Regions from separate parts of the Streptomyces sp. NPDC001816 genome, predicted to be linked through region 1. Evidence: riboswitches for the same ligand, from Rfam matches in the RefSeq annotation. Region 1 holds a riboswitch; each other region holds the start of a gene.

The links. A riboswitch is a leader RNA that binds a small molecule or an ion and turns the genes downstream of it on or off. The one in region 1 is predicted to bind cobalamin.
Region 2: linked by a shared signal. The riboswitch ahead of ACFYZZ_RS08490 (CbtB-domain containing protein) and the one ahead of ACFYZZ_RS28095 (ribonucleoside-diphosphate reductase subunit alpha) in region 1 are both predicted to bind cobalamin.
Region 3: linked by a shared signal. The riboswitch ahead of ACFYZZ_RS11270 (prenyltransferase/squalene oxidase repeat-containing protein) and the one ahead of ACFYZZ_RS28095 (ribonucleoside-diphosphate reductase subunit alpha) in region 1 are both predicted to bind cobalamin.

The regions. Positions count from the first base shown of each region.
Region 1 covers NZ_JBIATY010000008.1:187,581-190,846, reverse strand. Annotated here, with positions in the region: gene mctP (monocarboxylate uptake permease MctP) at 1-845, shown strand, start outside; cobalamin riboswitch at 947-1,091, shown strand; gene ACFYZZ_RS28095 (ribonucleoside-diphosphate reductase subunit alpha) at 1,215-3,266, shown strand, end outside.
Region 2 covers NZ_JBIATY010000002.1:606,225-609,490, reverse strand. Annotated here, with positions in the region: gene ACFYZZ_RS08505 (histidine phosphatase family protein) at 1-266, shown strand, start outside; gene ACFYZZ_RS08500 (hypothetical protein) at 273-626, opposite strand; gene ACFYZZ_RS08495 (CbtA family protein) at 719-1,471, opposite strand; gene ACFYZZ_RS08490 (CbtB-domain containing protein) at 1,493-1,714, opposite strand; cobalamin riboswitch at 1,751-1,893, opposite strand; gene ACFYZZ_RS08485 (MMPL family transporter) at 2,010-3,266, opposite strand, start outside.
Region 3 covers NZ_JBIATY010000003.1:57,466-60,731, forward strand. Annotated here, with positions in the region: gene ACFYZZ_RS11260 (hypothetical protein) at 1-352, shown strand, start outside; gene ACFYZZ_RS11265 (phosphotransferase family protein) at 602-1,267, opposite strand; cobalamin riboswitch at 1,326-1,461, shown strand; gene ACFYZZ_RS11270 (prenyltransferase/squalene oxidase repeat-containing protein) at 1,571-2,800, shown strand; gene ACFYZZ_RS11275 (SCO2322 family protein) at 2,797-3,266, shown strand, end outside.

The DNA.
Region 1 (3,266 bases):
CCACGCTGGCGCTCGGTTCGGCGCTCGCGCTGTTCATGTACCCGCACTCGATCACCGCGACGCTCTCGTCCAGGAGCCGTGAGGTGATCCGGCGCAACACCACGATCCTGCCGCTGTACTCGCTGATGCTGGGCCTGCTCGCGCTGCTCGGCTTCATGGCGATCGCGGCCGGGGTGAACGTCACCAACGGGCAGTTGGCGATTCCGCAGCTGTTCGAGGACATGTTCCCGGACTGGTTCGCGGGCGTGGCGTTCGCGGCGATCGGCATCGGCGCCCTCGTGCCCGCGGCCATCATGTCCATCGCGGCGGCGAACCTCTTCACCCGCAACATCTACAAGGACTTCATCAGGCCGGACGCCACGCCGAAGCAGGAGGCCCAGGTCTCCAAGCTCGTGTCGCTGCTGGTCAAGGTCGGCGCCCTGGTCTTCGTGCTCACCATGGACAAGACGGTCGCCATCAACTTCCAGCTGCTGGGCGGCATCTGGATCCTGCAGACCTTCCCGGCCCTGGTCGGCGGCCTGTTCACCCGCTGGTGCCACCGCTGGGCGCTGCTGGCCGGCTGGGCGGTCGGCATGGTCTACGGCACGTTCGCCGCGTACGGGGTGGCCTCGCCGACGCAGAAGCACTTCGGCGGCAACTCCAAGGAGATCCCGGGCATCGGTGAGATCGGCTACATCGGCCTCACGGCCTTCGTGCTGAACGTCGCCGTCACGGTGGTCCTGACCTTCGCGCTGAAGGCCCTGAAGGCCCCCGAGGGCATCGACGAGACCCGCCCCGAGGACTACACGGCGGACGCGGGCGACGCGGGGGTCCAGGCGGAACTGACGCCGAATGCAACCCCCTAGGCACCCGCAGCGGGCCGCCGACAACAAGCACCACGGCGGCCCGCTGTTGACCCTCTGAAGCCGTCACGACACGCAACAGACACAACATCTGGGGGTGACACCACAACCCGGCACTAGATGTATGCTCATCCTCGCTGTCGCCGCAGGGGAATCCGGTGCGAATCCGGAACTGTCCCGCAACGGTGTACTTGCGTGCTTCCGCACGCCTGTTCAGTCCGAGGACCTGCCGTCAGCGCGCGCCCGGCCGTCCGGTCCGGGTGCCTTCAGACGTCCGGGCCTCGTGGAGTGGGCCGGTGGACGCGACGCCGTGCGCGCTCGTGCTGCCCCTGCCCTCCGCCAGGCCCTGTGCCGAGCGAGGGAGAGCCCCACGTGACCATCGCGCCAGCCGACCCGGCTTCAGCCGTCCAGGCGACCGCAGCTCCGGTGGAGACCGACGGTCCCGGTGCCGCGCTGCTGCGGACCCTGACCGAGCTGACCGCCGACCTCCCCGACGCCGACCCCGGCCGGGTCGCCGCGGCCGCGCTGCGGGGCCGGTCCGCCCGGGCCGACGAGGCGGAGTTGCGCGAGCTGGCCACGGAGGCGGCCGCCGGCCTCATCTCCGACGACCCCGCCTACTCCCGGCTGGCCGCCCGGCTGCTGACCATCTCGATCCGCGCCGAGGCCGCCTCGCAGGGCGTGACGTCCTTCACCGAGTCCGTCGCCGTGGGCCACCGCGAGGGCCTGGTCGCCGACCGCACGGCGGAGTTCGTACGGCTGCACGCCGAGCGTCTGGACACGCTGATCGACGCGGACGGCGACGACCGCTTCGGCTACTTCGGCCTGCGCACCCTGCACAGCCGCTACCTGCTGCGCCACCCCCTCACCCGCCAGGTGATCGAGACGCCCCAGCACTTCATGCTGCGCGTCGCCGCGGGTCTCGCCGAGGACGACACGACCCGCTCCGTCGACGAAGTCGCCGCGCTCTACGGGCTCATGAGCCGCCTCGACTACCTGCCCTCCTCCCCCACGCTCTTCAACTCCGGCACGCGGCACCCCCAGATGTCGTCCTGCTACCTCCTCGACTCCCCGCTGGACGAGCTGGACTCCATCTACGACCGCTACCACCAGGTCGCCCGGCTCTCCAAGCACGCCGGCGGCATCGGTCTTTCGTACTCCCGCATCCGCAGCCGCGGTTCGCTGATCCGCGGCACCAACGGGCACTCCAACGGCATCGTCCCGTTCCTGAAGACCCTGGACGCCTCGGTGGCCGCCGTGAACCAGGGCGGAAGGCGCAAGGGCGCGGCCGCGGTGTACCTGGAGACCTGGCACTCCGACATCGAGGAGTTCCTGGAGCTGCGCGACAACACCGGTGAGGACGCCCGCCGTACGCACAACCTCAACCTCGCGCACTGGATCCCGGACGAGTTCATGCGCCGGGTCAACGCCGACGAGCAGTGGTCGCTGTTCTCCCCGGCGGACGTGCCGGAGCTGGTCGACCTGTGGGGCGAGGAGTTCGACGCCGCGTACCGCAAGGCGGAGGCGAACGGGCTCGCGAAGAAGACCATCCCGGCCCGTGACCTGTACGGCCGCATGATGCGCACCCTCGCGCAGACCGGCAACGGCTGGATGACCTTCAAGGACGCCGCCAACCGCACCGCCAACCAGACGGCCGAGGCGGGCCACGTCGTCCACTCCTCGAACCTCTGCACGGAGATCCTGGAGGTCACCGACGACGGCGAGACGGCGGTCTGCAACCTGGGTTCGGTCAACCTCGGTGCCTTCGTGCAGGGCGGGGACATCGACTGGGAGCGCCTCGACGAGACCGTCCGCACGGCCGTCACCTTCCTCGACCGCGTGGTCGACATCAACTTCTACCCGACCGAGCAGGCGGGCCGCTCCAACGCCAGGTGGCGTCCGGTGGGCCTGGGTGCGATGGGTCTGCAGGACGTCTTCTTCAAGCTGCGCCTGCCCTTCGACTCCGCCGAGGCCAAGGCCCTGTCGACACGGATCGCCGAGCGGATCATGCTCGCCGCGTACGAGGCCTCCGCCGACCTGGCCGAGCGGGGCGGCGCGCTGCCGGCCTGGGAGAAGACCCGCACCGCCCGCGGTGTCCTGCACCCCGACCATTTCCCGAGCGTTCGCCTGACCTGGCCCGAGCGCTGGGCGGCCCTGCGCGAGCGGATCGCCGCGGTCGGCATGCGCAACTCGCTGCTGCTGGCGATCGCCCCGACCGCCACCATCGCGTCCATCGCGGGCGTGTACGAGTGCATCGAGCCGCAGGTCTCCAACCTGTTCAAGCGCGAGACGCTGTCCGGCGAGTTCCTGCAGGTCAACTCCTACCTGGTGCAGGACCTCAAGGAGCTGGGCGTCTGGGACGCGCGCACCCGTGAGGCGCTGCGCGACTCCAACGGCTCGGTGCAGGGCTTCGCGTGGATCCCGGCC
Region 2 (3,266 bases), on a different contig from region 1:
GTGCTGCACCGCATGGCGGCGAGTCGGTGCGGGAGCTGTGTGCGCGGGTCGCGCGCTGGCTGGAGACGAGTGGGCCGGCGGACGGCAGGACGATCGCCGTGGTGGAGCCCGAGGTCGTACGGGCCGTGGTGGTGCACGCGTTGGGCGCACCCGAGGCGGCGTTCTGGCGCCTCGACGTCCCGCCGCTCACGGCGACGGAGGTCACCTGCCGGTCCGGGCGCTGGAACGTGCGGCTCGGACACGGCCTCGCCCAGCCTGGCGAGTGACGGCGGTCAGAAAGTCGCGTCCCGATGGCGACGCAGCAGTGCCGCTATCGCGCACCGCAGGCAGTCGGTGTCCGTGGCACCGGTCGTGGCGTGGTCGCCCTGGCAGTCGGGCACCGCCCGCCGGCCCGGGCCCTCATCCCGGGTGCTGCATACGGTCGTTGGGCCACCGACCAGGGCCTCCAGCTCGTCGAGCAGTCTCTCGGTCCGTTTGACCTGCTGGGCGAGTACCCGTACCCGCGCGCTCTGGCCGCCGATCTGGCGTCGGCTGGCGATGAGTTGGGCGTACTCCTCCATGGTCAGGGCGACCGCCTCACGTCCGCCGAGCGTGATGTGGCGCGGTTCGGGACGTCGTCTGGCCACTCGGCTCCTCCGCTCGTCGCCTCCGCCGGTGTCCCGGAAACGCGAGAGGGCCCCCGGACGGTTCCGAAGGGCCCTGTCGTGTCCTGAAGGGATCAGTGCGTGGCGGGAACTCTTCGCCCGGACGCGGTGGTCGCGGGCTTCGGGTTCAGCTGCCGCTCGGCCAACTCGCCGAAGAGCAGGCCGAATCCGCCCCACAGAACGGCCTGGATGGCCAGTGCGGAGAGGCGGAACCGCCACAGCAGGGTGGCCGGGAAGTCCTTCGGCACCTCGTTGACGACCGGCAGGAAGGCGTACGCCAGGCCGATCGCGACGGCGAAGGCGGCGACCGCGACGACGGACGCGTACCAGGTGCCCAGGGTGGGTGCGAGGCGCTTGCCCAGGATGGTGGCGGCGACCGCCAGGAGCACGCTGAGCAGCATCATCAGGAAGTACAGGGTCGTCCGCCTGCCGATGGTGTCGGGCTCACCGACCGACGGCGGGTTGGCCGGGTACTTCAGGAACGGGACGACGTACACGGCGAGCAGCGCGCAGCCGGACAGCAGCAGTGCGGTCGCCCGCGGGCTGAAGCGGCCGACACGGCCGAGCGCGACGCAGAAGGCGAGCGCGGCGATGCCGCCGAAGGCGACCCCGTAGACGAGGACACCGGTGGCGAGGCCCAGGGTGGACTGCAGGGAGCGGGAGACGACCTCCATCCCGTGCTCGTGAGTGTGGGCGTCCTCGAAGCTGATCGCGCTGTCGACGTTCGGCTCACCCAGGAAGTAGGCGGCGACCAGGGCGAGCACGCCGGCGGCCAGGCCGGCGAGCATGCCCCGGACGAGAAGGTTTCTCACGGTTGCGGAGTTCATGGTCGAGCGGCGTCCCTCGCGTCAGTGGCAGGGGAAGCCGAGCAGGTGGCGTGCGTCGTGCACCCACTCGTGGACGTCCGTGCCGTTGAACACGGAGGTGGCGCCCTGCTCGGCGCCGACGAAGTACAGCAGGACGAGCATGAGGATGCCGAAGAAGACCGCCCACGGAGCGATCGCCTTGAGCGGCAGCGTGGCGGGAACGGCGGGGGTGGTGGCTGTCGGCTGGGCGACGGTCTGCGCCATGGCAGGACCTCCTCTGGGAGTTCGCGTCCCATCTCGGTGGTGCACATGACGACGGCCACGGGTCTGACTCACGGGACACCCAGGGGTGTTCCGCATACAGTGGCGCGACCGTTCCGGATTCCCACCGGCTTCCGTCTCGCCGTCGTCGATATCGGACAGACCGTACCGCGTGGCGCGTGCACGGCCAAGACCGCCTCGTCCTTCGTGATCTTCCTCTCGCGTCGGCCGCTGCGCTGACGGCGGGTCGGGTCTGCCGGGCCCTGCGGCCCGGCAGACCTGCTCCGTCCTCGTGCCGCTAGCCGCGGCGGCCCGACGGATCGGGTGCGACCGTGTCCCGGTTCTGGCCGGGAACCGAACCGGTGTCAGGCGATCCGGCACCGGCCGCTTCCCGCGCCTGGTCCCCGTGGCCCGGCCACCACGCCGCATGGCCGATCAGCGCGGTGAGGCTCGGCGTGAAGAACATCGCCATCACGAAGGCGGCGACCGCGATGCCGAAGGAGACCGCGAAACCCATCTCTGTCAGCAGCGAGTTGCCCGCCAGCATCATGGTGGCGAAGGTAGCCGCCAGGATGAAGCCGGCCGCCGCCACGGTCGGCCCGGCGTGCCGGAGCGCCATGCCGGCCGCCTCGCGGGGCTCGCGGCCCTCGCGGGCCTCCTCGCGGAGCCGGGCGATCATGAGGATGTTGTAGTCGGTGCCGATGGCGACCACGAACAGGTACATGATCACCGGGAGCATGAACATCAGACCCGAGTGCCCCTGCCCCTCCTGGAAGATCCAGACCGTGGCACCGAGGGTGGCACCGAAGCCGAGGCCCACCGAGGCCATCAGGTACCAGGGGGCGACCACACTGCGCAGCAGCAGCCCCAGGATGATCATGATGAGGAGGGCGGCGACGGGGAAGACCGTCCGGTAGTCGTGGTTGACGGCCGTGGCGATGTCCTTGTAGATCGAGGACATGCCGCCGACGACGGCTTCGGTGCCCTTGGGGGCGTCGGAGTGCGCGACGTCGCGCACCTCGCCCACGGCATCGATCGCCTTGTCCGTCGACGCCTCGTACTTGAGCGTGACGGTGAAGTCGGCGGTGGTGCCGGCCTTGTTCAGCTGGGTCAGGCGGGCGTTCGCGACGCCGTCCACGGCCCCGAGCTTCTGCGCGTACGCGTCCAGGCCGGACTTGTCCAGCTGCTTGCCGTCGGTGCTGGACAGGAAGACGTCGGTGGGTGCGGCGGCGCCCGCCGAGTACGCCTTCTGCATCTCGTCCTGGACGACCATGGATTCCTTGGTCTTGGGCATGGAGCCCGCCGCCAGGTCGAACGTGGCGTTGAAGCCGAGGGTGCCGAGCGACAGTGCGACCAGGACGAGGCCGGACACCGCGGCGGTCAGCGCCGGGCGGCGCTGCACGCCGCGGCCGAGGGCGGCGAACCGGGCGTTCTCCGGCTCCCGTTGCCAGGACTTGGAGGGCCAGAAGACCTTCGGTCCGATGAGCGAGACCACGGCCGGGATCAGGGTCAGGCCCGCGACCAGCGTGGCGGCGACCGCGATGGCGAGTGCCGG
Region 3 (3,266 bases), on a different contig from region 1:
AGTCGACCTCGCCCGAGCCGCCGCCGCTCTGGCCGTCGGCCGGCTCCCTGACCTGGCGCCGACCCGGCAGCGGGCGGCCTCGATCCAGTTCGCCTACCCGGCCACGACCGGCCGGCTGACCCACCTGGACATGGACCCGGCCGCCGCGTACGAGCCGTCCGCCGAGCGCATGGTCCTCACCCGGCAGCCCGGCGACCACGTCACGGCGGCCGCCCACGCCGACCCCGAGGACCGCCTCGCGCACTGGGTGGCGGAGGGCGAGACCCCGACGGACTGCGCGCACACCCTGCGCCGCATGGCCCGCCACCTGACCGTGGCCGTCACCCCACCGGCCCAGCCGTACGCCGCCTAGCAGGCCAACACCCGCACCGGCTACACCCCCTCGACCTCGCGCCCACCACCCGACCGCATCGCCCTCACCTCGCAACCCAGCAACCACGTCACAGCAGCCGCCCACGCAGACCCCGAAGACCCCCTCGCCACTGGGCGGCAAAGGGCGAAACCCCCACGGACTCCACTCACACCCTGCGCCACATGGCCCACCACCTGAGCGCGGCCGTCGGCCCCACGGCCCGGCCGCATGCGGACCAGTGTCCCGGCACTAGAAAGCCAGCGACCGGATCAACTTCTCGGCATCCCCGAGCAGTTCGACCTCCCGGCGGCTCATCGTCGGATTGACCGCCCGGCGCCGGCGGGCCTCGGCCAGTCCCGCTTCCGTGAGATCGGAGGGGTCGGCGAGCAGGGCCGTGAGCATCGCGAGGGCCGGAGGGGCGAGCGGTTCGCCGCCGACGGCGACTTGAGCGAGGATCACCGCGGTCATGCCCCAGTCGAGCCCCGGACGCCCATCCTCGGCGTTGGACCAGTCGATGACCCGGGGCCCGTCCGGGGTGAGCATCACGTTGTCCGGGTGCAGGTCCAGATGCAGCACGCGGGCCTCAGGGTCATCGGCGTCCCGACCGGGCACCGCGTGCAACTGCCGCAGCAGCCGGGCCAGCAGCGCGCCCGCCTCCCGGGCGTCGATCCGGCCCTCGGCGAACCCGCTCAGCATCGTCGGCCCGGACAGCCGCTCCATCACCAGGTCGGTGCGCGAGCCGGAGTGCCGCACCCGGGGCGCCGGGTACCCATGCCTGCGCACGTGCTCCATCACGGCCCCCTCGGCGGCCGCGTCCCCCCAGCCCTCGCGGTCCCGGCGCAGCACCCACGCCTCGTCGATCTCGTACACATCGGCTGAACGCCCCGACCCCAGCAGTCTCCCCGTAGCTGTCATGGCCGTGACCCTAGTCACCGTCCCGCTGTGCCCACAGCCACCCCTCAGCGCGCGCACGGCTGCCGGTAAAGTGGCGGCGTCGTCATCACACCCGTACGGGGGGAAGCCGGTGCAATTCCGGCGCTGACCCGCAACCGTAAATCGTCCGCCCCGGACGGTGAGCCGGACTGCCCCGCCCGGGACGTTGACCGGCTCGCGTGCGCGGCGACCCGCAGCGCACGGCACCGTCGAGGTTTACGGAGCCGAGCCGCCCGGGTGTTCCCGTGCGCTGCCGGTTCCCCGCAGGAGAGGCAGTCGCCGACCATGAACGTCCGCCGCAGTGCAGCGGCTCTCGCCGCCGTAGGTGTGCTGGCCGCCGCCGCACCCGCCATGGCCGCCGGCCCGTCCCCGTCCGCGCCTGCGAAGGTGACGATCCCGGCCGGTCTGTTCGGCAAGACGGACCCCACGTACGACGGTGTCTGGCGCCAGTCGCTCGCCCTGCTCGCCCAGCGGACGCTCGGCTACCGCCCGGCCGGCTCGGCCGTGGACTGGCTGGTCGGGCAGCAGTGCGACAAGGGCGGCTTCGCCGCGTTCCGGGCCGACACCGCCAAGCCCTGCGAGGGCAAGGGCGGCGCCCAGCCCGACACCAACAGCACGGCCGCCGCCGTCCAGGCGCTGCAGGCGGTCGGCGGTCACGACGCCGAGGTCCGCAAGGCCCTGGTCTGGCTGACGACGCTGCAGAACGAGGACGGCGGCTGGGGCTACTCACCCGGCGCTCCCAGCGACACCAACTCCACCGGAGTCGTCATCGGCGCGTTCGCCGCGGTCGGCCAGGACCCCGCCAAGCTGCACGTTCGGGGCAAGAGCCCGTACGAGCTGCTGGCCAAGTTCTCCCTGCCGTGCGACGGCACCGGGGGCGGAGCGCTCGCCTACCAGCCGGACAAGAAGGGCAAGCTGGTCGCCAACGCGGACGCGACGGCGGCCGGCGTGCTGGGCGCGCTCGACAAGGGGTTCGCGCCGAAGGCCGGGAAGGCCCCGGAGCAGAGCTCCATCTGCCGCAACTCCGACAAGCCCACCCCGGCCGAGGTGGCGAGCGACGGCGCCGCTTACCTGGGGAAGGCCATGAACTCCGACGGGTACCTGAAGTCCGCCCTGCCCGGGGCCAAGGACCAGCCCGACTACGGCAACACGGCGGACGCGGTCGTCGCGCTCGCCGCGAAGGGCTGGGCGGGGCAGGCGAAGAAGCCGTACGCCTGGCTGGAGAAGAACGCGGCGAAGTGGGCGGAGCAGAGCGGCCCGGCCGCCTACGCCGAGCTGGTCTTCGCCGCGCACGCGATGGGTGAGGACCCGCACGACTTCGGCGGCACGGACCTGGCGCAGGCGCTCAACGCGACGGGCCCGGCGCCGCAGAAGGCCGCCGCCACCGCGGAGCCCGGCAAGCGCGCCGAGCACGACTCGGGCACCGGTGTCTGGTGGATCGTAGGTGCCGGCCTCGTCTTCGGCGTCGGCATCGGCATCCTGCTCAGCGGCCGCCGGAAGCGGCAGCAGCTGTGACCGCCGTCCGCCGTGCCGCGGCCCTGCTGGTCGCCGCGCTCGTCCTCCTCGCCGGTGCCGCCCAGGCGCACGCCACCGGTTACCGCTACTGGTCGTTCTGGGAGCGGGACGGCGGCCGCTGGACGTACGCCACCCAGGGCCCGTCGACCGCCCGTCCCGACGACGGCGCGATCCAGGGCTTCCGCTTCGCGGTGAGCGAGGACTCCGCGGACGCCAGCCGGCCGCGCGGCACGGCGGACTTCGCCACGATCTGCGCGGGGACGCCCGCGAAGCCGGGTACGAAGCGGGTCGCCCTCGTCATCGACTTCGGCACGCCCGCGGACGCCCCGTCCGGCGAGACCCCGCCGACCCGCCGCACCGCCTGCGCGCGCGTCTCCCCCGACGCGACGACGGCCGAGGCCCTGGCAGCCACCGCGAAGCCGCTCCGCTACGACACCAACGCCCTGTTGTGCGCGATCGCCGGGTA